3 regions of the Bradyrhizobium sp. 157 genome follow, and region 1 is predicted to be linked to each of the others. Evidence: predicted binding sites of a transcription regulator. Region 1 holds the regulator's gene; each other region holds the start of a gene.
The links. Region 1 encodes LexA, which represses DNA repair genes until DNA is damaged. Its sites were predicted from a motif close to TGTTCNNNNTGTGTTCNG; they were not measured.
Positions count from the first base shown of each region.

Region 2: IVA95_RS02005 (PA0069 family radical SAM protein) is a predicted target of LexA. The motif match lies at 4,313-4,330, and genes of this name have one in related genera.
Region 3: ruvC (crossover junction endodeoxyribonuclease RuvC) is a predicted target of LexA. The motif match lies at 4,142-4,159, and genes of this name have one in related genera.

Region 1 is NZ_JADPKF010000088.1:7,004-14,168, forward strand. Features, by position in the region: gene IVA95_RS24680 (ComEC/Rec2 family competence protein) at 1-1,933, shown strand, start outside; gene IVA95_RS24685 (hypothetical protein) at 1,941-2,168, opposite strand; gene IVA95_RS24690 (hypothetical protein) at 2,255-2,677, opposite strand; gene lexA (transcriptional repressor LexA) at 2,907-3,608, opposite strand; gene glp (gephyrin-like molybdotransferase Glp) at 3,812-5,023, opposite strand; gene IVA95_RS24705 (HAD family phosphatase) at 5,164-5,790, opposite strand; gene IVA95_RS24710 (hypothetical protein) at 5,919-6,221, shown strand; gene IVA95_RS24715 (hypothetical protein) at 6,254-6,547, shown strand; gene IVA95_RS24720 (S41 family peptidase) at 6,690-7,165, shown strand, end outside.
Region 2 is NZ_JADPKF010000013.1:14,056-21,220, forward strand. Features, by position in the region: gene IVA95_RS01990 (glycosyltransferase family 39 protein) at 121-1,626, opposite strand; gene IVA95_RS01995 (ribonuclease HII) at 1,707-2,498, opposite strand; gene IVA95_RS02000 (VOC family protein) at 2,581-3,030, opposite strand; gene IVA95_RS02005 (PA0069 family radical SAM protein) at 3,131-4,291, opposite strand; gene IVA95_RS02010 (glycosyl transferase) at 5,056-5,628, shown strand; gene IVA95_RS02015 (helix-turn-helix domain-containing GNAT family N-acetyltransferase) at 5,742-6,671, shown strand; gene moaB (molybdenum cofactor biosynthesis protein B) at 6,798-7,165, opposite strand, start outside.
Region 3 is NZ_JADPKF010000065.1:4,898-12,062, reverse strand. Features, by position in the region: gene IVA95_RS13710 (xanthine dehydrogenase family protein subunit M) at 1-450, opposite strand, end outside; gene IVA95_RS13705 ((2Fe-2S)-binding protein) at 447-962, opposite strand; gene IVA95_RS13700 (methyl-accepting chemotaxis protein) at 1,235-3,028, opposite strand; gene IVA95_RS13695 (YebC/PmpR family DNA-binding transcriptional regulator) at 3,229-3,975, shown strand; gene ruvC (crossover junction endodeoxyribonuclease RuvC) at 4,190-4,717, shown strand; gene ruvA (Holliday junction branch migration protein RuvA) at 5,022-5,639, shown strand; gene IVA95_RS13680 (cytidine deaminase) at 5,681-6,100, shown strand; gene ruvB (Holliday junction branch migration DNA helicase RuvB) at 6,097-7,146, shown strand.

The DNA.
Region 1 (7,165 bases):
GAAGACCGCGCGCATCGCGCATGGCGTGCTGGCGCGGCCGATGTTTTCGGTGTCAATGACGGGTTTTGTCGAGACGCGCGACATTCGCGAGCGCACCGACCGTTTTGTCCTTCGCGTCGTCACCATGGAAAGCGCGCGCGGAACGACGAAGCTGGAGCGCGTACGGCTCTCGGTAAGGAAGGGCACGGCGCCGCCGGTTGGGAGCTTCGTCGAGCTGAAAGCGCGGCTGTTGCCGCCGCTTTCGCCGGTGCGGCCGGGCAGCTACGATTTCAGCCGCGACATGTTTTTCGCCGGCATCGGCGCCTCCGGCTTCGCGATGGGCGCCGTCAAGATCGCCGAGCCGCCCGCCACGGGCGGCGGGCTCCGCCTGCGCTATTCGGCGTTCATGCAAGGCCTGCGCGATACGATCGATGCGCGGATCAGGACCACGCTGGAGGGCGACAAGCGCGCGATTGCGACCGCTCTGTTGACCGGGCGGCGCGATGCGATCTCGCCGCCGGTGAACGACGCGATGTTCATCTCCGGTCTCGGCCATGTGCTGTCGATCTCCGGCTATCACATGGCCGTCGTCGCCGGCGTCGTGTTCTTTGCGGTCCGGGCACTATTGGCGCTGTTTCCCGTGCTCACCGTCGGCTACGCGATCAAGAAGTGGTCGGCGGCGGCAGCCCTCGTTGCCGCCGCGTTTTATTTGCTGCTGTCGGGCGCCGAGGTTGCGACGCAAAGATCGTTCTTCATGACGGCCGTGGTGCTGATTGCCGTCATGGTCGATCGCCGCGCGATTACGTTTCGCACGCTCGCGGTCGCGGCCCTGATCGTGCTCACGGTCGCGCCGGAAGCGCTGGTGCATCCGAGTTTTCAGATGTCGTTTGCGGCGACACTCGGGTTGGTGGCGCTGGTGCAGATCGGCATGCCGCGCCTGTTCGCGACGGCGGATCATACCGCAACCGCGCGCGTGGCGCTGTGGGGCGGCCGCGAAGTCACCATGCTGCTGCTGGCCTCACTGATAGCGGGGCTTGCGACCACACCTTACGCGGCCTTTCACTTTCACCGGGTCACGCCTTACGGCGTGCTGGCCAACCTCGCGGCGATGCCGGTGGTGTCAGCACTGGTAATGCCGGCGGGCCTGTTCGGCCTCGTTGCGATGCCGTTCGGCTTCGATCGCCCGTTCTGGGCGGTCATGGGCGTCGGCATCGACTGGATGATCGTGGTCACGCAATGGGTCGCGGCGTTACCCGGTGCGGTCGGCCGGGTGCCGGCCTTCGGCATCGGCCCGCTGATTGCGGCAAGCCTCGGCATCATCCTGCTCGGCCTGTTGCGCACTCCGCTGCGCTGGTCGGGTGCGGCGCTGGTGCTGGCAGCGGCATTGTGGGCGGCGCGGGCACCGCAGCCGGACATCCTGATTTCCGCCGACGGGCGCAATGTCGGGGTCCGCGGCCAGGATGGCCGGCTGCACCTGATGCACGCGGCCAAGGGATCTCGGGACATCTTCCTTTTAAAGGAGTGGCTGGCGGCGGATGCGGATGCGCGGACGGCGGCTGACGCGTCGCTCACATCGGGCGTTTCATGCGACGATTTCGGCTGCGTCGTCCAATCCGCCGGTGGCGGCCTGATCGCGCAGGCCTTCAGGCCCGAGGCGCTGGCGGACGATTGCGAGCGCGCGGCGCTGATCGTGACGCTGCGGCAGGCCCCCGCAGCCTGTGGCGCTTCCGTTATCGATGCTGAACGGCTGCGGCGGCAGGGCGCGATGGCGTTGCGGCGCAGCCGGGAGGGATTTGTCGTCGATGCGGTCAAGCCGAGGGGCGTAGACCGCCCCTGGTCGCCGGTCATTGCTGACGAGAGCGAGGCCGACACCACCGTTCTTGCGCCGCGCATTGTGCCGCCCCGCGCGGTCGACGCCACGCCGGCCGAGGCAGATCTTCAGGCGGAGGAGTAGACGAGCGTCAGTGCTCGTCGACCGTGGGTTTGGCTGGTATTTCGAATGCACCGAGGTGGAATTCCTCCGGGGCATCAGGCGCCGAGGGCAGAGCGACCAGCGTGAACGACGCGTCGGGGAATTGCTGCCAGATTGCGAGATCTTCGGCCGTGATGGTGAGCCAGCCGTACCTGAACATGTACCGCCCGGGCTCAGTGACGCGCCCGGCTTTTTGCCACGTAACCTTGTTAACCACCGGCTGCCCCCTGCGGTGCCGAGTTCTGAAAAATGTACCACCATGATCCGCCGGCCTGGACCGGCGGATCATATGCGCGTGGGCGTTTATCCGGTCACGATCGATTCGGCCGTAGGTGCTTCCGTTACCTTTGGCGCACGTTCGCCACCGGTCTGGACCACCGGCAATTGCAGCACGGTCGCGCGCTGGCCTTCGCAAAGCTGCGTCACCAGCACATGGCTTCCATCGGGAAATTCGATCGCGTCATGATGACGGTCGGATATATGGGGGTCGATTTGATTGAACTTGCCGACCCGCCAGTCGGTGGTTCGAGTCCAGATCCACCGGTTGTCGTATTTGACGTCCTCAGCGAACGCCAGTTCGGTGCCGGGAAGCATGCAGACCGCCACTGCAGGCTCGCGTTCCGACGCAAAGCCGCGGGTCGATGTACCGCGGAATGTCGTTGTGATCAGCGTCTCGCCGACCTGGGCAGGCCGCGTAGCCACAGCATGCAGGCTATAGTCACACATCGGATGGCTCCCTCGTTTGAGATAGCTGACCCGTGTCTAGAAGGAGGCACAGGCCTCTATCAGAGTGGACATGGCGCAGAGCCTTTTCTTCTTTCTGGGCAATTCTGCGACTGGCGCACTGCGCCACATTCACAAACGCGCTAACGTGCCTTAGTTCCACACGCGCAACAAAAAACCCCGGCCGAGGGCCGGGGCTGGCTTTCGTCACGGCGCCGGAGCGCATAACGGGTCAGTATTTGCGGTACAGCCCGATCAGCTTGCCCTGAATCCGGACCCGGTTCGGCGGCAGGATGCGGACTTCATAGGCGGCGTTGGCCGGCTCGAGCGCAATCGAGGCGCCGCGGCGGCGGAAGCGCTTCAGGGTGGCCTCTTCCTCGTCGATCAACGCCACCACGATATCACCGGTGTCGGCGGTCTCGTTGCGCTGGATCAGCGCCATGTCGCCGTCGAGGATGCCGGCATCCACCATGGAATCGCCGCGCACTTCGAGCGCGTAATGCTCGCCGGAGCCGAGCATGTCCGGCGGCACGCTGATGGTGTGGCTGCGCGTCTGCAGCGCCTCGATCGGCGTACCGGCGGCAATCCGGCCCATGACAGGCACAGCGACTGGGCGATTGCCGTCGTCCTCGGCGGCCGGCGCGCTCACCGTGCGCTTGCCGAGCGTGCCCTCGATGACGCTCGGCGTGAAGCCGCGGCGGCCGTTGGCGGCGGCAGCGAGCTCGGGCAGCTTGATGACTTCGATGGCGCGGGCGCGGTTGGGCAGGCGGCGGATGAAGCCGCGCTCCTCCAACGCCGTGATGAGGCGGTGGATTCCGGATTTCGAGCGCAGATCGAGCGCATCCTTCATCTCGTCGAACGAGGGCGGCACGCCGGCCTCTTTCAGCCGTTCATTGATGAAACGCAGAAGTTCATACTGTTTGCGCGTAAGCATCGCGAGCAATCCCCCGGTTGGCGTCGTCTCGTTCCGAATCTTTAGCGCCCAGATCGTGGAGTCCCCAAACTCTCAACCAAAGACACTAGCAGTCGAAACAAATCATGAACGGACACTATATGTTCGATATGTGTTCCGCAACCATTTAATTTGAGGTGAACGCATTGCGGTTCCGGTCCAAGGTGCTGTTGGAACGCCGTTCGTCATTCCGGCAGCCGGAGCAACTCGCAACGCGATCCCTTTGCGGCAGCCGGCGCGAACGGCGGACGTATCACAAGTGCCCGTGCCGCAGCGAGATTCCCTGATAGTGACGAGTCCTGATGGTTCACCGGCACGGCGACCAGCGTGCCGTCGTCGCGGGCTTCGAGGCGAGCGCGAAGATAGTCTTCGCGCTGGTCGTTGGCGGCGAGATCGCAGCCGAGCAGGGCGTTTTCGCGCGGATGATTGACGTGGTCGCGGCCCGATAAGGCGCGAATCAGCGGCACCAGAAACAGGAAGCCGCAGACATAGGAGGAGACGGGATTGCCGGGCAGGCCGATCACCCGCATCGCGCCCAACCTGCCGTGCATCATCGGCTTGCCTGGCCGCATCGCGATCCGCCAGAACGCCATGGCGACGCCCTCGGCCTCCAGCGACCGCTTGACGAGGTCGTGGTCGCCGACCGAGGCGCCGCCCACGGTGATCAGGACGTCCGCGTCGGCGTTGCGGGCACGGCGGATGCCCTCCGTGGTGGCGGCGACGGTGTCGGCGGCGATCCCGAGGTCGATGATTTCTGCGCCCTCGGCTCGCGCCAGCGCTCGCAAGCCGTAGCCGTTGGAATAGACGATCTGGCCGGGGCTGGGGGTTGCGCCTGGCATCACCAGTTCGTCGCCGGTCGCCAGCATCGCCACTTTCGGGCGGCGGTGCACCGCAAGCTCCGGGTAGTTCATGCCGGCGGCAAGCGAGAGATCGCGGTCGGTGAGGCGGCGCCCGCGTTTGAGGAGGACGTCGCCTTCGCGGAAATCAACGCCCGCTGGGCGGATATGCCGTCCCGGAACGGCAGCTTCCGTGATGGTGATATGATCGCCCTCGATGGCAGCGTCTTCCTGGATGACGACGGCGTCTGCGCCATCGGGGATCACGCCGCCGGTAAAGATCCGCACCGCTTCGCCTGGGCCTACCTTCCGCTCGAACGGGCGGCCGGCGGCGACCTCGCCGATCACCTTCAGCCGTGCGCCGACATCGGCGGCGTCGGCCGCGCGCACCGCATAGCCGTCCATCGCCGACATCGCCTGCGGCGGCTGCGTCCGCCGCGCGGCGACGTCGCGTGCGAGAATGCGGTGATACGCTTCATCGAGCGCCACCATTTCTTCGGGCAGCGCCGCTGCGCCGGCAAGGATCGCGGCAAGCGCATCGGCAACCGGCATCAAGGCCACGCTGGCACTCCTGCTTCGACTTCATTGCGAGGAGCAGCGCGACGAAGCAATCCACACTTCCTTCCTGGCCATGGATTGCTTCGCTTCGCTCGCAATGACGGGGTAATCATCTAAATTCCAAGTGCTTAAATTCCAAGTGCTTAAATTCCAAGTGCGGTCAGTGCCCTGGCCACGTCATCCGTCGATGTCACGTGGATGGCAGAAAGGCCGCGCGCCCGCGCACCTTCGATATTGGCGGCTGAATCGTCGAAGAACAGGATCCGCGACGCCGGCACGCCGATCGCTTTTATCACATGATCATAGGCTTCGGCGTCGGGTTTGCGCATACCGATGCTGGAGGACAAAAAAATCTCCCGGAAATGGCTGAGCACCTCCGCATAGGCCTGCGAAAAATGCGTGACATGGGCCGGATTGGTGTTGGAAAAAGCATAGAGCGGCAGGCGCTTTGCAGCACCCGCCAGAAGCTGTGCAATTCCGGGCATCTCGCCGGTGAAGATCGCGTTCCAGCCTTCCAGGAACTGCGCGTCGGTGATGCCGATGCCGAGCGACCGGCGCAGGCTCGCAAAGAACGCCGCATCGTCGATCCGGCCGGTCTCGTGGTGCTTGAAACTATCGTCGACGACAAAGCGTCCGGCGAGATCGGCAGGCGCGCAACCAGCATGCCCAGCCCAGCAGGTCATTACCTGATCAAAACTGATGTCGAGCACGACGCGGCCGAGATCGAACAGCAAGGCGTCGACGGAGTGGGGCGCTGGCGGCGAATTCATGGCAGTCGTTTACAAAACTGGACCGGCCTCGGCAACGGCCACGGGGATTTGCGTCGCAGTCCAATCCGGCGCTTAAGCCCGTACGCGGGCTGTGCTAAGGCTTGGGGCCAATTTCAGGGAGTAGTCGCATGCAAGTTGTTGGCAGAATTCTGGGCGCTGTCGCCGTGATCGCATTGTTGGCTGGATCCGCTGCCGCCCAACAAGGTCCCGCCAAATATGGCGAGGAGGACAAGCCCAAGACGCCCTCGCAAATCGAGGCGGAGAGGGAGGCCGAGCGGGCCTACCGGAGATCGCTCGGCAACATCCCGGAGCAGCAGAAGAGTTCCGACCCCTGGGGGACGATGCGCGGCGATAGCGCACCGCCGAAAGCAGCGGCCAAGGCGCCGGCAGCAAAGTCAAAGCCCAAATCCGCCGAAGGCGCAGCAAAGTAGAAGACACTTCCCGGCGCCATGCCGGGACAATGATGTTCGCGAGGCGAGCAAACCATGACGGAAACGCTGCTGTTTTCCCCGATGACGATCCGCGGCGTCACGTTGAAGAACATATCCTGCGCGATGGGCAGGCCGATTTGATCGCGGTGGGGCGGGAAATCCTCAACAATCCCAATTGGCCGATGGACGCCGCGCTGAAACTGGGTGCGGACGGCCCGTTCCACAACGTTCCCCCGCAATTCGGCTATTGGCTGGGCACCCGCGCCAAGCGCGGTTTTGGAACCCGGCCGTCCACGTGGCAAAACGGGTTGCAGGAGGGCTCATAAAGCCTATTGAAAAACGGCCGTATTGCGCCGGGTTGGCGTGCCTTGATCCGACCAAAAAGCCATTGTGAGTTGGCGGGGCCGGGACAGGGCGCCGATTCACTGGGATCGCGGGCGTCCATAAGCGAAAGAGGGACGCCCCACGATGCGCAGGAATTTTGCCTTTCTTCTCGGCACGGTGACGGGCGCGTGTCTGACCGCCCTCGTGATCGGACCTCAAGGGGTGCATCTGGTGGCGGCGGCAAAGGCTGCGGCCCGTTCCGACACCTACAACCAGCTCAATTTGTTTGGCAGCGTGTTTGAGCGGATCAAGACCAGCTATGTCGAGAAGCCCGACGATTCCAAACTGATGGAAGGCGCCATCAACGGCATGATCTCGGCGCTCGATCCTCATTCGCGTTACATGAATGAGAAGGGCTGGAGCGACATGCAGGAGACCACCCATGGCGAGTTCGGCGGGCTCGGCATCGAGGTGACGATGGAAGACGGCCTCGTCAAGGTGGTGACGCCGATCGACGATACGCCCGCCGCGAAAGCCGGCATGCTGTCGGGCGACGTGATCACCCAGATCGACGACGAAGTTATCCAGGGCATGACCCTCGAACAGGCCGTGAGCCGGAT
Region 2 (7,165 bases), on a different contig from region 1:
GTGCAGCGCCTCTCGGCGCCGCACCGCAGAGCCGGGACCTATAGCAGCGCAAGACAATGGCCCCGGATCAGCAGCGCATCACTTTCGTGCTGCGCAGCATCCGGGGCACGGAATTCGCAGCTACTGCGCCTTCGGCCGCACAATCGCCCAGCCGACCCGCAGCAATGGCAACCGGCCGTTCACCATCCATTCGAACGCGCGCGGCACTTCCGGCACCAGGCCCGGAAAGCGTTGCGCGATATCGGGCGGCGGCATGCCCGAGGTGTCGGAGGCGCGCCAGACCACGACGCCGCCGGTCTCGTTGAATTTCGCGACCGACAGCCAAGGCGTTCGTTCCGGCGTGGCATCGAGCAACAGATGCGGGCGCCCGCTGCTCATGGCGATGAGGCTTGCCAGTTGCGGATCGCCGGCGACCGCGCGCAGGCGCTGGTTGGTCCGGCGCTCAAAGCTGTCGCCAAAGAAATGCGCAATGGCTGTTGCCGGCAGCGAAGTCGGCACTTCGTTCGCGGTCCACGGCAAAAACAGCGTCGCCGCAATCGTCGCCAAGGCAGGCGCGACAACCGCGCCCGCCCACACGGTCCGCAGCAGGCGCTGGCGCCGCAGATGGATCAGATCGCCGCTCGCGACGATTACGGCAAGCCCCGACAACAGCAAGGCGACGCCCGCCCCGCCAACGACATGATCGAGGTTGAAGATGCCCGCGATCAGACTTCCGAGCAGCGCCGGCGCAAGCGCAAAGAAATAGACGAACTGGCGCGCCAGCGGATCGACCGGCGGCCGGTAGATGATCGGCGCCTCCCCGGCATTGCGGGCGAACCAGCCGGAGTTGAGGATCGCCAGCAGCACGATGGCGGACATTGCGAGCACGAGGCCAACGAGCAGCCAGCCCCACTGCAGGACGCGCGCGCCGAGATCGGAAATCGCCGGCCAGGGCGGCATCGCGAGCACGTCGGCGCGGAGCAACCAGATCAGATAGGGCAACACCAGGACGGCGATCACGAGCAGCGCATAGAGCGGATCGAGCGACATCAGCACGCGCCGCCCCCGCGCGGTGGCAACGGCAAATCCGGCGAGCAGCAGCAGCAATCCGAGGGCGGACGGCGTCGTCAGCAGCAAAAGCCCGGCCTCGATCGACCAGGCGAACCAGGCGTTGTGCCGGTTCTGGCCGATCAACTGCCAGGAATGCAGCAAAAGCAGCGCCCATAGCGGGTGCGCCAGCACCAGTGGGCCGAACTCGACGCCGGGCGAGCTGAAGGCCACTACCGTCATCGACAGCAAGACCGCGAGCACCGCCTGCTGCCCGCCGACAATCGCGCGGGCCAGTTGATAGTAGCTCCAGAAGGTGACGACGGCGCAGACCTGCGCCAACAAATAGACGCCGAACATATGGTTGCCGGCCGCGCGAAACGCGATGTCGGCGAGCCAGAACGCCAGCGGCGGACCGAACCAGGTTCCGACCTGGTATTCCCGGCCAAAGGCCAGCACGGTCGCAAGGTCACCGGGCGGGCTGCGGTACAGCAGCATCGGCAGGATCAGCCAAAGTCCGGCCTGGACCAACACCACGAGCCAGACCACCAGCCGCGGCCGGGCGCGGATCAGTTCGACAACGAGCGAGGTGAAGCGCATGAAACGTCCGAAAGCCGGGCCGGGCAGCCCTGTCCTGGGGGACGTTTGATAGAGTGCACGAGGCGCCGAGGCAACCGGCGTCAGATCGTGGCGGAGATATCGGAAGTGACCTCCCCGTCCACGCTGAAGAGATCAGGTTCGACTGTCTCTTCGACCGTCTCGGGATAATGTTTCAACCGCGCGGCAATGACGGGTGCGAAGAAGCGGCGATGGTGGATGCTTGGGCCTAACCGGTCCAGCGCCTCGCGATGTTCCGGCACGGCGTAGCCCTTGTGGCTTTCGAAGCCGTAGCCCGGGCAATCCAGCGCCAAGGCGCTCATCAAGCGGTCGCGCGTCACCTTGGCGATGATCGAGGCGGCTGCGATCGACATGACAATGCCGTCGCCGCCGATCACCGCCTCGCAGTCGCACGGCGCATCGATCTTGTCGCGGCCGTCGACGAACACGTGCTTCGGCATTTCGGGCAGCGCGTGCACGGAACGCGCCAGCGCCCAGAGCGAAGCGCGCAAGATATTGTCGCGGTCGATCCGCGCCGGTGAGGCAAAGGCGACCGCAAACGACGAGGTCGCGCAGATCTCCTCGAACAATTCCTCGCGGCGTTCGGGCGTCAGCCGCTTGGAATCGTCGATGCCTTTGGGGATTCGCTTGGGATCGAGGACGACCGCGGCCGCTACCACCGGACCCGCCAGCGGACCGCGCCCGGCCTCGTCGCAGCCGGCGACGGGCCAGACGCCGCGCTTGATCAGCGCCCGCTCGCGGCGAAAGCTCGGCGGGGCGACTGCGATCACGCCCTTCGGCAGCTCGGCCTGTTCCTTGCCGGCTTTCTTGTCCGATTTCCCGTCAGGTTTTTTGGTGGATTTGTCCCGAATCATGGCCGGGATTCGTGCGCCAGCGCGCGGCGGCGCGCAACCGGGAACCCGGCACAATTCCCGTTATTCAACCCTATACTTGTGCCTAATCCGGCAGGTGAACCCGCCGGTCGTCGCCGACCTCGATGCCGGGAGCGACCACGACTTCCCAAATATGGTTGTCGGGATCGCCGAAATAGCCGCAGTAACCGCCGTAGTCGGTCTTGTGCGCGGGCTTCAACAGTGACCCGCCGCAGGAGATTGCGAAATCGAGTGCCGTGTCGACCTCCTCGACCGAGCTGCAATTCCAGGCGAGCGTGGTGCCGCGAAAGGTTTTCGGCCGCGGCTGATCGGGCAGCGTGGCGTCGCGGGCGAGCTGGTCCCACGGGTAGAGCGCGATCACGGTGCCGCCGGTATCGAAAAAGGCGACGGCCTCGCCAGTTGCGTGCATCTTTCGGACAAAGCCGAGCGCATTATAAAAGGCGATGCTGGCGCGCATATCGCTAACCCCAAGCGTGATGACCGTGAAGCGGGGGACTGGCTTACCAGTACTCATGCGATTCTCCGTCCGTCATTGCGAGAGCGCAAGCGATGACGCAATCCACGCCTCTCTGCGGAGCATGGAGTGACGCTTCGATCGCAATGATGACAACCACCTAGAATAGACTAAGTTGCTGTCCGTTCCGCTTCGGCTTGACGAAATGATCTGTCGTCAGTTTCGAACGCCGCTTGTTGAGGCCGAGCTTTTCGCAGGCGATCTCGAACCGCCGTCCGATCATCCAGGCCATCGGGCCGGTACCCTTCATCCGCGTACCCCATTGCGAGTCGTAGTCGCGCCCGCCGCGCATGTCGCGGATCAAGGTGAAGACGTGACGATAACGGTCGGGATAGTTTGCCATCAGCCACTCGCGAAAGAGGTCGCGCACTTCGAGCGGCAGCCGCAGCAGCACGTAACTTGCTTCCTTGACGCCGGCGTGAGCCGCGGCATCGAGAATGCGTTCGATCTCGGAATCGTTCAGCGCGGGAATAACGGGTGCGACCATCACGGTGGCGGGGATGCCAGCCTGCGACAATTGCCGCAGCGCCTCCAGCCGCTTCGGCGGCGTCGAGGCGCGCGGCTCCATCGTGCGGGCGAGCTTGGGGTCGAGCGTGGTCACGGAAATCGCGACCTTTGCCAAATTGCGCTTCGCCATTCGCTGTAGAATATCGATGTCGCGTGTCACCAGCGCCGATTTGGTGACGATGCCGACGGGATGACCGGCTCGATCGAGCACTTCGAGAATGCCGCGCATAATTTTGTGTTCGCGCTCGATCGGCTGATAGGGATCAGTGTTGGTGCCGATGGCAATCATGCGCGGCTCGTAACCGGGCGCCGCCAACTCCTTCTCGAGCAATTCTGGCGCGTCCGGCTTGGCGAGCAATTTGGATTCGAAATCGAGTCCGGGCGACAGCCCGAGAAAGGCGTGGGTCGGCCGCGCGAAGCAGTAGACGCAGCCATGCTCGCAGCCGCGATAGGGGTTGATCGAGCGGTCGAAGCCGATGTCGGGCGAGTCGTTGCGGGTGATGACCTTGCGCGAGGTATCCAGCGACACCGTGGTCTTGAACGGCGGCAGGTCGTCCAGGCTCTGCCAGCCATCGTCAAAGGCGACCCGCGCCTCGGCTTCGAACCGGCCGCTGTCGTTCGACTGCGCGCCGCGGCCGCGCCGCCGCTGGCGTTCGATAGCGACCGCGAGCTCGGGAAAAGGTGTCGCACCCGCCGGCTCGGAGGGCGCCGTGACCGGCGGGTGCTTGAGGGCATGAGAGGATGCTCGGCTCATGAAGCGAACATAGCACGTATCGAGAACAAATCAAGAACATACATTTTGCATGTGCCGGGGGTAACGGCAGCAGATCGCCCTCGTAATTCGAAGAGTACAAACCCAGGGAGGGTGCAGATGCGTCTGCTCACTTTGGCTGCCGCGACCATGTCGCTTGCAGCATCATTCACCTTCGCGGGCACGCTGCCAAGCCATGCTGATGCCAATTGGCCAGTTTGCTCCCGGACTTACGGGACGAATGACGGGCTGCGTTGCGATTTCCAGAATTTCCAACAGTGCCGCGCCCATGTCAGCGGCATGACGGGAACCTGCCTCGAGAATCCTCGAGCGAGCCAAAGTTCTGGAGCATCGCGTTCAAGGCGAAAACCGCTATCCAATTAAAGTCACGGGGCGGAGGCGCCGTTTCGCCCCTGCAGCCCCGCTAACTGGCGCATTAGTCGCGGCCGGCATCGTGCCGGGCAGCGCCGGCGCCAGCGCGGCCGTCTGCGCCCAAACCTATGGCAAAAGCGACGGACTTGCCTGCAATTGTGCCACTTACGAGCAGGGCCGCCGGGCCGTCAGCGGCTTCGCCAGCAGTTGCATCGACAACCCCGACCTTCGGGTGGTCTGAAGCACTGAGGCCGCGCAGAAAAGCGGGGAGGATCCTGGCAGGGGGCCGTCTGCGATGGGCTTACCGCAAAAAACTGCAGCGGGATGGCTGATTTGAATGTGACAAGGTGGTAACAAGCGGCGTTTTCACCGTTTGAGCCAGCGAAGTCTCATCCATGTTAAGCGTTATCATCCCGACCGAAGGGATCGAACAGACGGCCGTCGCCACCCTTGCCGCGCTAGTGCCGGGCGCCGCGGCCGGCATCATCCGCGAAGTGCTGCTGGTCGATCGTGCCGCCTCGTCCGTGATCGAACGCGTCGCCGATGTCGCCGGTTGCCGCTTCCTGGCGGCCGAGGGATCGCGCGCCGCAGCGATGGCCGCTGGCGCCCGGCAGGCCCGCTCGCCCTGGCTGATGTTCCTGCACCCCGGCGCTGTGCTCGATTCCGGCTGGATCGACGAAACCACGCAGTTCATCCAAAACGTATCGAGCAGCGGCCGGCCGCGCGCGGGAGTGTTTCGCTATGCCCGCTCGCCTTATGCTGACACGCGACTGCGCGACGGTTTCAAATTCGTCGCCCGGATGATCGCTGGGCCATCGGCGGAACAGGGGCTCCTGATCGCGCGCGATCATTACGACCGGCTGGGCGGCTACCGGCCCGATGCCCGCCGCTCCGAGGCGCGGCTGCTGCGCCAGCTCGGCCGCTCTTCGCGCACCCAGTTGCGCAGCCGGATCATAGTCGTCGCCTAGGGCGCCCTCTTTCACATTCGAGATCGACACCGGCCCCGCGAAGGACCACGCACGAGAATATACTTGCCAAAGTCAATTATCTATTTGACAATGGCAAGTATCGAGGTGCCGCCATGTCTCAACTGGATTTCGAGCAAGAAGTCGCGGCGGTTCGCGCCTTCAACCGCTTCTACACCCGCAAGCTCGGCGTGCTGGACCAGCACCTCCTGAAGAGCCCCTTCTCGCTGAGCGAGGCACGGGTGCTGTACGAACTCGCCCACCGCGAAGATCTCTCGGCGAAGGAGATTGGAACCGAATTGGGCCTCGATGCCGGCTATCTCAGCCGGATCGTGCAGAATTTCGATGAAGCCGGATTGATCACCCGCGAACCGCTGCCGTCGGATCGCCGGCAATATCGGCTCACTTTGACGGCTAAGGGCCGTCAGACATTCGCAAAACTCGAGCTCAGTATGCATGACGAAGTTGCAGCGATGCTGGCCACGTTGCCGCACGACGGCAAAGCGCGCTTGATCGAGGCGATGGCCGTGATCGAACGGCTGCTCGGTGAATCCGGCGGCCCGCCTTCGCCCGCGGTGCTGCGCGAGCCGCGTCCCGGCGACATGGGGTGGGTGGTGCAGAGCCACGGCGAGTTTTACGCGCGCGTATACGGATTCGATTCCTCGTTCGAGGGTCTGGTCGCTGAGATCGCGGCAAAATTCCTCAACTCATTCGACGCGTCGCGGGAACGCTGCTGGATCGCCGAGATCGAGGGAAAGCAGGTCGGCTCGATCTTTCTGGTGCGGCACACCGACGATGTCGCCAAGCTGCGGCTGCTGCTGGTCGGACCGGCCGGGCGCGGCCAAGGGCTCGGCCATCGGCTGGTCGCCGAATGCATCGCGTTCGCGAAAGCCTGCGGTTACCGCAAGATCACGCTGTGGACCCAGAGCATCCTCATCGCCGCCCGCAAAATCTATCAGGAAGCCGGCTTCAAGCTGGTCGCCACCGAGCCGCACCGCAGCTTCGGCCAGGACCTGGTCGGCGAAACCTGGGAACTCGAACTGTGAAGCCCGCGCGTCGCGATCCGCCGCGGCGCGTGACGCCAGAACTGATCACCTTCCATGTCAAGCGCGCACATCAATTACGCGTCGAAGCCTGGCACAATATGTGGCGTGCGCTATGGGCGTTGCTGGTCAGGCTGAAGCGCCTTTGGCTTTAGGCCGCCGCAGGTGCTCGTCCAGCCGCGGCATGATCTCGACGAAATTGCACGGGCGCGTGCGGTAATCGAGCTGGGCGGCGAGGATGCCGTCCCATGCATCGCGGCAAGCGCCAGGCGATCCCGGCAGGCAGAAGATGAAGGTCGCCCCCGCGACGCCGGCAGTGGCGCGGCTCTGCACTGTCGACGTGCCGATCTTGGCATGGCTCAGCATATGGAAGGCGATGGAAAAACCATCCATCCGCTTCTCGAATAGCGGCTCGATCGCCTCCGGCGTCACGTCACGGCCGGTGAAACCGGTGCCGCCAGTGGTGATGATCGCATCGACATCAGGATCGGCGATCC
Region 3 (7,165 bases), on a different contig from region 1:
GATTGCATTGATGCGGTTGACGCCATCGATCGCCGAGCAGCCGCTGCCTGGCTCGCGTTTGTTGCACGGCGTCGCTGTGTCGTAGAAATAGAAGCAGCGCGTCCGCTGCAAAAGGTTGCCGCCGGTCGAGGCCATGTTGCGCAATTGCTGCGACGCGCCTGATAGTATCGCGCGCGAGAGCAGTGGATAGCGCTCTTCGATCATCGGATGGTAGGCGAGGTCGGTGTTCGGCACCATCGCGCCGATCAGAACGCCGCCGGCGGACGTTGGCTCAACGCTCCTGAGCGGCAGGTGCGAAATATCGATCAGCCGGCTCGGCCCCTCGACGTCATATTTGATCAGGTCGATCAGATTGGTGCCGCCCGCGATGAATTTTGCCGAAGGGTCCGTCGCGATCTGCTTGATGGCATCGGCGACGTCGTTGGCGCGCGCATATTGGAAGGGGGTCATGATCGCTCCATCGCCTGCTGGATCGCCGCCACGATGTTCGGATAGGCGCCGCAACGGCAGATATTGCCGCTCATGAGTTCGCGAATCTCGTCGGCCGTTTTTGCCTTGCCCTCGGCGATCAGCCCGGTGGCGGAGCAGATCTGGCCCGACGTGCAGTAGCCGCACTGAAATGCATCGTGATCGATGAAGGCCTGCTGCAGCGGATGCAGCTCACCGTCGCGCGCAAGGCCCTCGATGGTGATGATTTCGGCGCCTTGTTGCATCACCGCCAGCGTCAGGCAGGAGTTGATCCGCCGCCCGTCGACCAGAACGGTGCACGCGCCGCATTGTCCGTGGTCGCAGCCCTTCTTGGTGCCCGTCAGGTCGAGATGATCGCGTAGCGCGTCGAGTAACGTCGTCCACGGGGCGACCGTCAGTTCCATACGGTTGCCGTTGACGGTCAGCCTGATCGGAATTTTGTCCGGCACGGTGACCGTCCGCGCCGCACGCTTTGCTGTGCCAGATCGGGCCATTTTGACCTCCGCCTGCTGATCTCCGCCTGCCTTTGGCTGGTGCGCGAGGATGCTGCGCGGGGATGATCCAGCCTGCTTGATTTGGCGCGCTGAGGGAGCCCGTCAGCCGCGGTTCCAAGCCTGCCTATAACGAGTTCGAACAAGGAAGGTTCAGGGCGAAAGCGGGATAGGCGCACCCGCTCCACGGCACGACTTTCGGGCAGCCATCCGCGCAATCACGCGAAAAGACGCGCGCAATTTGATGCGATGTGCGCCGATCAGGGCGGCTGTGGTTACAGCCGGTAGGCCGTGCGGAAGCCGCCCCAGTGGCGGCCTTTGACGCGGATCGGCACGTCGATCTCGCGCATCATCACCATTTTGCCGTTGCCCATGTCGCGGGCATAGCTCTGGATCAGATAGGCGCGCTGGTTGCGCCCTGCGGCAAGTCCGGCCGGATCATTGAAGATGCGGCGGTTGCGGCTGTTGGCAGTGTTCCAGGTGACGTCTCCCGGCCGCTGCGGGTGCGAATAGATTTTGTTATGGACCGGCAAATAGCCGTTGGTGTCGATCATGGCGCAGAACGCCATCCGCGGATCCTTGGCGAGGAACGCTTCCTGGAACGCCGGCAACGCTCGATCGGCCCAATCCAGGATCTTGGTGCGATATTGCACCGGGTTGGTGCCGGCTATCTCGACATAATTGGTATCGAACATCTCTTCCATCGATATGGCGCCGCTATCGATTCCGTTCTCGAAAATCTTCTTCAGCGCCGCGCCGGCTTCCATCGCCCGGGTGACCGCCTCGGTGTTGTCGTCCTGGATCGACCACAGCTTGTCTTCGATCTTCTCGGTCAGCGCGGCATTCGTCCGCTCGAATCGGGCCTGCGTGCCGGCCTTCGAGCGCTCGCCGATGCGAATGCGGCAGGCGCCGATGTCCTGCAGCGTCGCCTCAAAACTCTGGCCCTGCGCGAGCCTTTCGGCGTCTGGGCCGCTGACCAGGATGCCGTCGATCGAAATCTCATAGACCGGTGCCGAAATCACGCCGCGCGGCGTCTGGATTTCGATCTTGAGGCTGCAGGGCAGCTTTTGCTGTTCGCGGCGCCCCGTGCGCTCGCCTTCCTTTTCTCCTTGCCGCAACAGCACCGCGCAACGCGCCTTGAGCTTCTGCGCAAACGCGGTGACGGCCCGTCCGGCCTTGGCGACGCTTTCGCCATGGACCTCGGCCTCCTTGGTCGCGCTGTCGATTTCGGCGGCGCTGGCGCCGACGGAAGCGATGAAGCTCGAAGCGGAGGCCGCATTGTCGGCCATCTCGCCGGTGGTTGCGTTCTGCTCGGCGACCGCGCCGTTGACGTTCTCGAACACCGGGCGGATCGCCTCGATCGCCTGGGTGATGCGATGCACGGCGTCGACCGAGCCCGCAGCATCCCGCTGCAGCGCCTCGATCTTCTTGGTGATTTCCTCTGTCGCGTTCTGGGTCTGGACCGCGAGCGCCTTCACTTCCGTGGCGACGACGGCAAAACCGCGCCCGGCCTCGCCGGCGCGTGCGGCCTCGATGGTGGAATTGAGCGCCAAGAGCGTGGTCTGCCGCGCGATCTGCGCGATCAGGTTGACGACGTTACCGATCGCGGCCGACGATTCCCTCAGGCGGTCGACATTGACGCTGGCTTCGCGGGCGGCCTCACTGGCCTGGTCGGCGAGCTTGCCGGCGTCGCGCACCTGGGAGCCGATCCCTTGGGCAGATTGGGTGAACTTGTCGGCGGCGTATGAAAATGTCGTCGCGGTGGCCTGTGCAGCGCTGGTGCGGCTCGTCAGGGCGTCGGTGCGCTGGCGAATGGTGGAGAGCGTCGCAGCGGTCGCTTCGGCGCCGCCGGCGACCGAATTGGCCGCGCGCTCGAGCTGGCGGATCATCGCGCCGAGTTCGAGTTCCAGAAGTTCGAGAATGGCCTTGGCCGACTCGCCATCGCCCGAAGCGGCCTCGGCCACGGCGGCGGCCGGCTGAACCGCCGTTTGAGCCGCCGTTTGAACCTCGGGCTGGACGGCAGGCAAAGCCGGTTCCGCCACCTGCTTTTTGAACAAACCGAAGGCCATGAAGTCTCTCAAAAGTTGAGGACGGTTGCGAAATCCTCTCATCCGAGCATGAAGTCATGGTTAACAACTGCCTGTTTTTCCCGTAGGCGCGCCCTACTTTAGTGGGCGAATCGGCCGTAAATCTTTGATTTCAGCCGATTGCCGGCCTATAAGGCCGCGCTTCACCCCTACATCCCCGGGACGAATCCAAGAGACCTCGCATGGCCGGCCATTCCCAATTCAAGAACATCATGCACCGCAAGGGCCGGCAGGATGCCCAGAAGTCCAAGCTGTTCAGCAAGCTGGCGCGCGAAATCACCGTTGCCGCCAAGTTGGGAACCCCGGACCCCGCCATGAACCCCCGGCTGCGCGCGGCGGTGATCGCGGCGCGCCAGGAGAACATGCCGAAGGACAATATCGAGCGCGCCATCAAGAAGGCGATCGGCGGCGAGAGCGAGAGTTATGACGAGATCCGCTACGAGGGCTACGGCCCCGGCGGCGTCGCCATTATCGTCGAGGCGCTGACCGACAACCGCAACCGCGCCGCCTCCGACATCCGCTCCTACTTCACCAAATCAGGTGGCAATCTCGGCGAAACCGGCTCGGTCGCCTTCATGTTCGACCGCACCGGCATCATCGAATATGACGCCAGCAAGGCCTCCGACGACGCGATGCTGGAAGCCGCGATCGAGGCCGGCGCCGACGACGTGGTCTCAAGCGAAAGCGGCCACGAGATCTACGCCTCGCAGGAAACCTTCCGCGAGGTTGCGAAAGCCCTGGAAGCCAAGTTCGGCGAAGCCCGCAAGGCAGCGCTGACCTGGAAGCCGCAAAACACGGTCGCGGTCGACGACGAGACCGGCGAGAAGCTGTTGAAGCTAATGGACCTGTTGAACGAGCACGACGACGTGCAGAACGTCTACGCCAATTTCGAGGTCTCCGACGCGCTGGTCGCCAAGATGGGCGGGTAGCGGCTTCCGTTTCCCGGACGCAGTGCAGCGCGTGAGCGCTGCTCTGCAGAGCCGGGACTCATGTCTCAGCAAATACCTAACCGACCGATGGGCCCCGGCTCTGCGGCGCACCACTTCGCGGTGCGCCGCGTCCGGGGCACGCACCAACCGCATTCGCGGGGATTTCCGTTCTCTTTATGTTTCGTTCATCCGGCTCTGGCGTTATCACTACGCCATGACATCCCCACCGATTCGCCATCCCGTCCGGATTATCGGCATCGACCCCGGCCTGCGCCGTACCGGCTGGGGCGTGATCGAGACCGAGGGTAACCGCCTCGTGTTCATCGGCTGCGGCTCGGTGGAGCCGCCGGACGATCTGCCCATAGCGAGCCGCCTGCTCGCGATCCATGAGGGGCTCGCCGCCGTGCTCGGCGATTTCAGGCCGGCGGAAGCCGCGGTGGAGCAGACTTTTGTGAACAAGGACGGCGTCGCGACGCTGAAGCTCGGCCAGGCCCGCGGCGTTGCCATGCTGGCGCCCGCCATGTTCGGCATATCGGTTGCGGAATACGCGCCCAATCAAGTGAAGAAGACCGTGGTCGGCGCCGGCCACGCCGATAAGAACCAGATCGCGGTGATGCTGAAAATATTGCTGCCGAAGGCCGAGCCCAAATCCGCCGACGCCGCCGACGCGCTGGCGATTGCGATTACCCATGCCCACCATCGTCAGGGTGCGGCGCTGCGGCTGAAAGTGGCGAGCGCATGATGAACTGCCGCCGCGTAATGCCAAGTGAGGAGAGCACGCTGGTCGGGCTCCCTCCCCCCTTGCGGGGGAGGGTCGGGGAGAGGGGTAAGCCCCGGGCTCCGATCGAAGAAATGCGGGGACAACGTATCAAAGAGAAAATGGATGAGGACGCGAGCCGTGTCCTTGCTTTACGTCAGGCGATCGAACGAGCGGCACCCCTCTCCCTAACCCTCCCCCGCAAGGGGGGAGGGAACCCGTCCGCTGGTGCGTCCCTGACTTATGAAGACGTCGAAGGGGACATTGGCGTCGGAGCCGGGACGTCCCAATGATCGGCAAGCTCAAAGGTCTGATCGATTCCTACGGTGAGGATTACGTGATCCTCGACGTTGGCGGCGTCGGCTATCAGGTGCATTGCTCGTCGCGGACGCTGCAGGCGCTGCCGTCGCCCGGCGAGGCCGCGGTGTTGTCGATCGAGACCTATGTCCGTGAAGACCAGATAAAGCTGTTCGGCTTCCGCACCGACACCGAGCGCGAGTGGTTTCGTCTGCTGCAGACCGTGCAGGGCGTCGGCGCCAAAGTCGCGCTGGCGGTGCTCTCCACGCTGCCGCCCGCCGAACTCGCCAACGCCATCGCGCTGCGCGACAAGGCCGCAGTATCGCGCACGCCCGGTGTCGGGCCAAAGGTCGCCGAGCGCATCGTCTCTGAATTGAAGGACAAGGCGCCGGCGTTCGCTAATGTCGATCCTGCCGTGGTGCATCTAGCCGGCGCCATCGACAGCGACCGCGCGCCGCGCCCGGTCACCGACGCGATTTCCGCGCTGGTCAATCTTGGTTACGGCCAGCCGCAGGCGGCTGCCGCGATCGCCGCCGCCTCGCGCAGCGCCGGCGAGAAAGCCGAGACCGCGCAATTGATCCGGCTGGGCCTGAAGGAACTGGCGAAATAGACTATGTTCGCCACTGACTGTCGAAGGAACGCGTTGCTGCCATGTTGAGCGAGAAAGACCAGGAACTAATTGCCGCCGCGATTGACGCGATCAGGCCGCGTTATCGCAACAAGTGGCAGGAGGTCGGCGCTGCGATGCGCACCCGCGACGGCCGCATCGTCACTGGCGTGAATATCGATGCCTATATCGGCCGGATCGCCGTCTGCGCGGAGGCGATCGCCATTGGGCGCGCCATCACCGAAACCGGCGATCGCGGCATTGAGACCATCGTCGCCGTGCGCCATCCCAAGCCGGACGAGCCCGGCAGTATCGCCGTGGTATCGCCCTGCGGCATCTGTCGCGAGCTGATCCACGATTACGATGCAAAGGCGCGGGTCATCGTTCCCGACAATGGCCGCGAGCCGAAGGTCGTCACCATCGGCGAGCTTTTGCCGAACAAGTACCGGAGGGGCAACGGGTGAACACCCCCTCCCGCATCGTTACCCCCGAGCGCCGTTCCGACGATGTCGGCGACACCGCGCTGCGCCCGCAACTACTGGCCGAGTTCGTCGGCCAGGCGCAGGCGCGCAAGAATCTCTCGATCTTCATCGAGGCCGCGCGCAAGCGCGGCGAGGCGCTGGACCACGTGCTGTTCGTCGGTCCTCCCGGCCTCGGCAAGACCACGCTGGCGCAGATCGTGGCGCGTGAACTCGGCGTCGGCTTTCGCGCCACTTCCGGTCCCGTCATCGCCAAGGCCGGCGATCTCGCGGCGCTATTGACCAATCTCGAAGAGCGCGACGTGCTCTTCATCGACGAAATCCATCGCCTCAGCCCCGCGGTCGAGGAAGTGCTCTACCCCGCGATGGAGGATTTTCAGCTCGACCTCATCATCGGCGAGGGGCCGGCGGCGCGCTCGGTCAAGATCGATCTTGCAAAATTTACGCTCGTGGGCGCCACGACGCGCGCAGGGCTGTTGACCAATCCGCTGCGCGACCGTTTCGGCATTCCGATCCGGCTTAACTTCTACACCGAAGAAGAGCTGGAGAAGATCGTCAGCCGCGGCGCCCGCGTGCTCAATATCGGCATGACGCCTGACGGCGCCAACGAAATCGCGCGCCGCGCCCGTGGCACGCCGCGCATCGCCGGGCGCCTGTTGCGCCGCGTACGCGATTTTGCTTCCGCGGCCGACGCCAGCTCGGTCGATCGCGCCATCGCTGACCACGCGCTGAGCGCGCTGGAAGTCGATGCCGCCGGCCTGGACGCGATGGACCGCCGCTATCTCACCACGATCGCGATGAATTATGGCGGCGGCCCGGTCGGCGTCGAGACCATGGCGGCGGCGTTATCGGAGCCGCGCGACGCCATCGAGGACATCATCGAGCCGTATCTTATCCAGTGCGGCTATTTGCAGCGCACCCCGCGCGGGAGGCTGCTCACCTCGCACGCCTTCCGCCACCTCGGGCTTGCCGAGCCCGCCCGCGATCCCGCGCAGTTCGGCTTGTTTGGCAACGGCGATAGCGACGACTGAGCGTTCGAACCCGATCCTT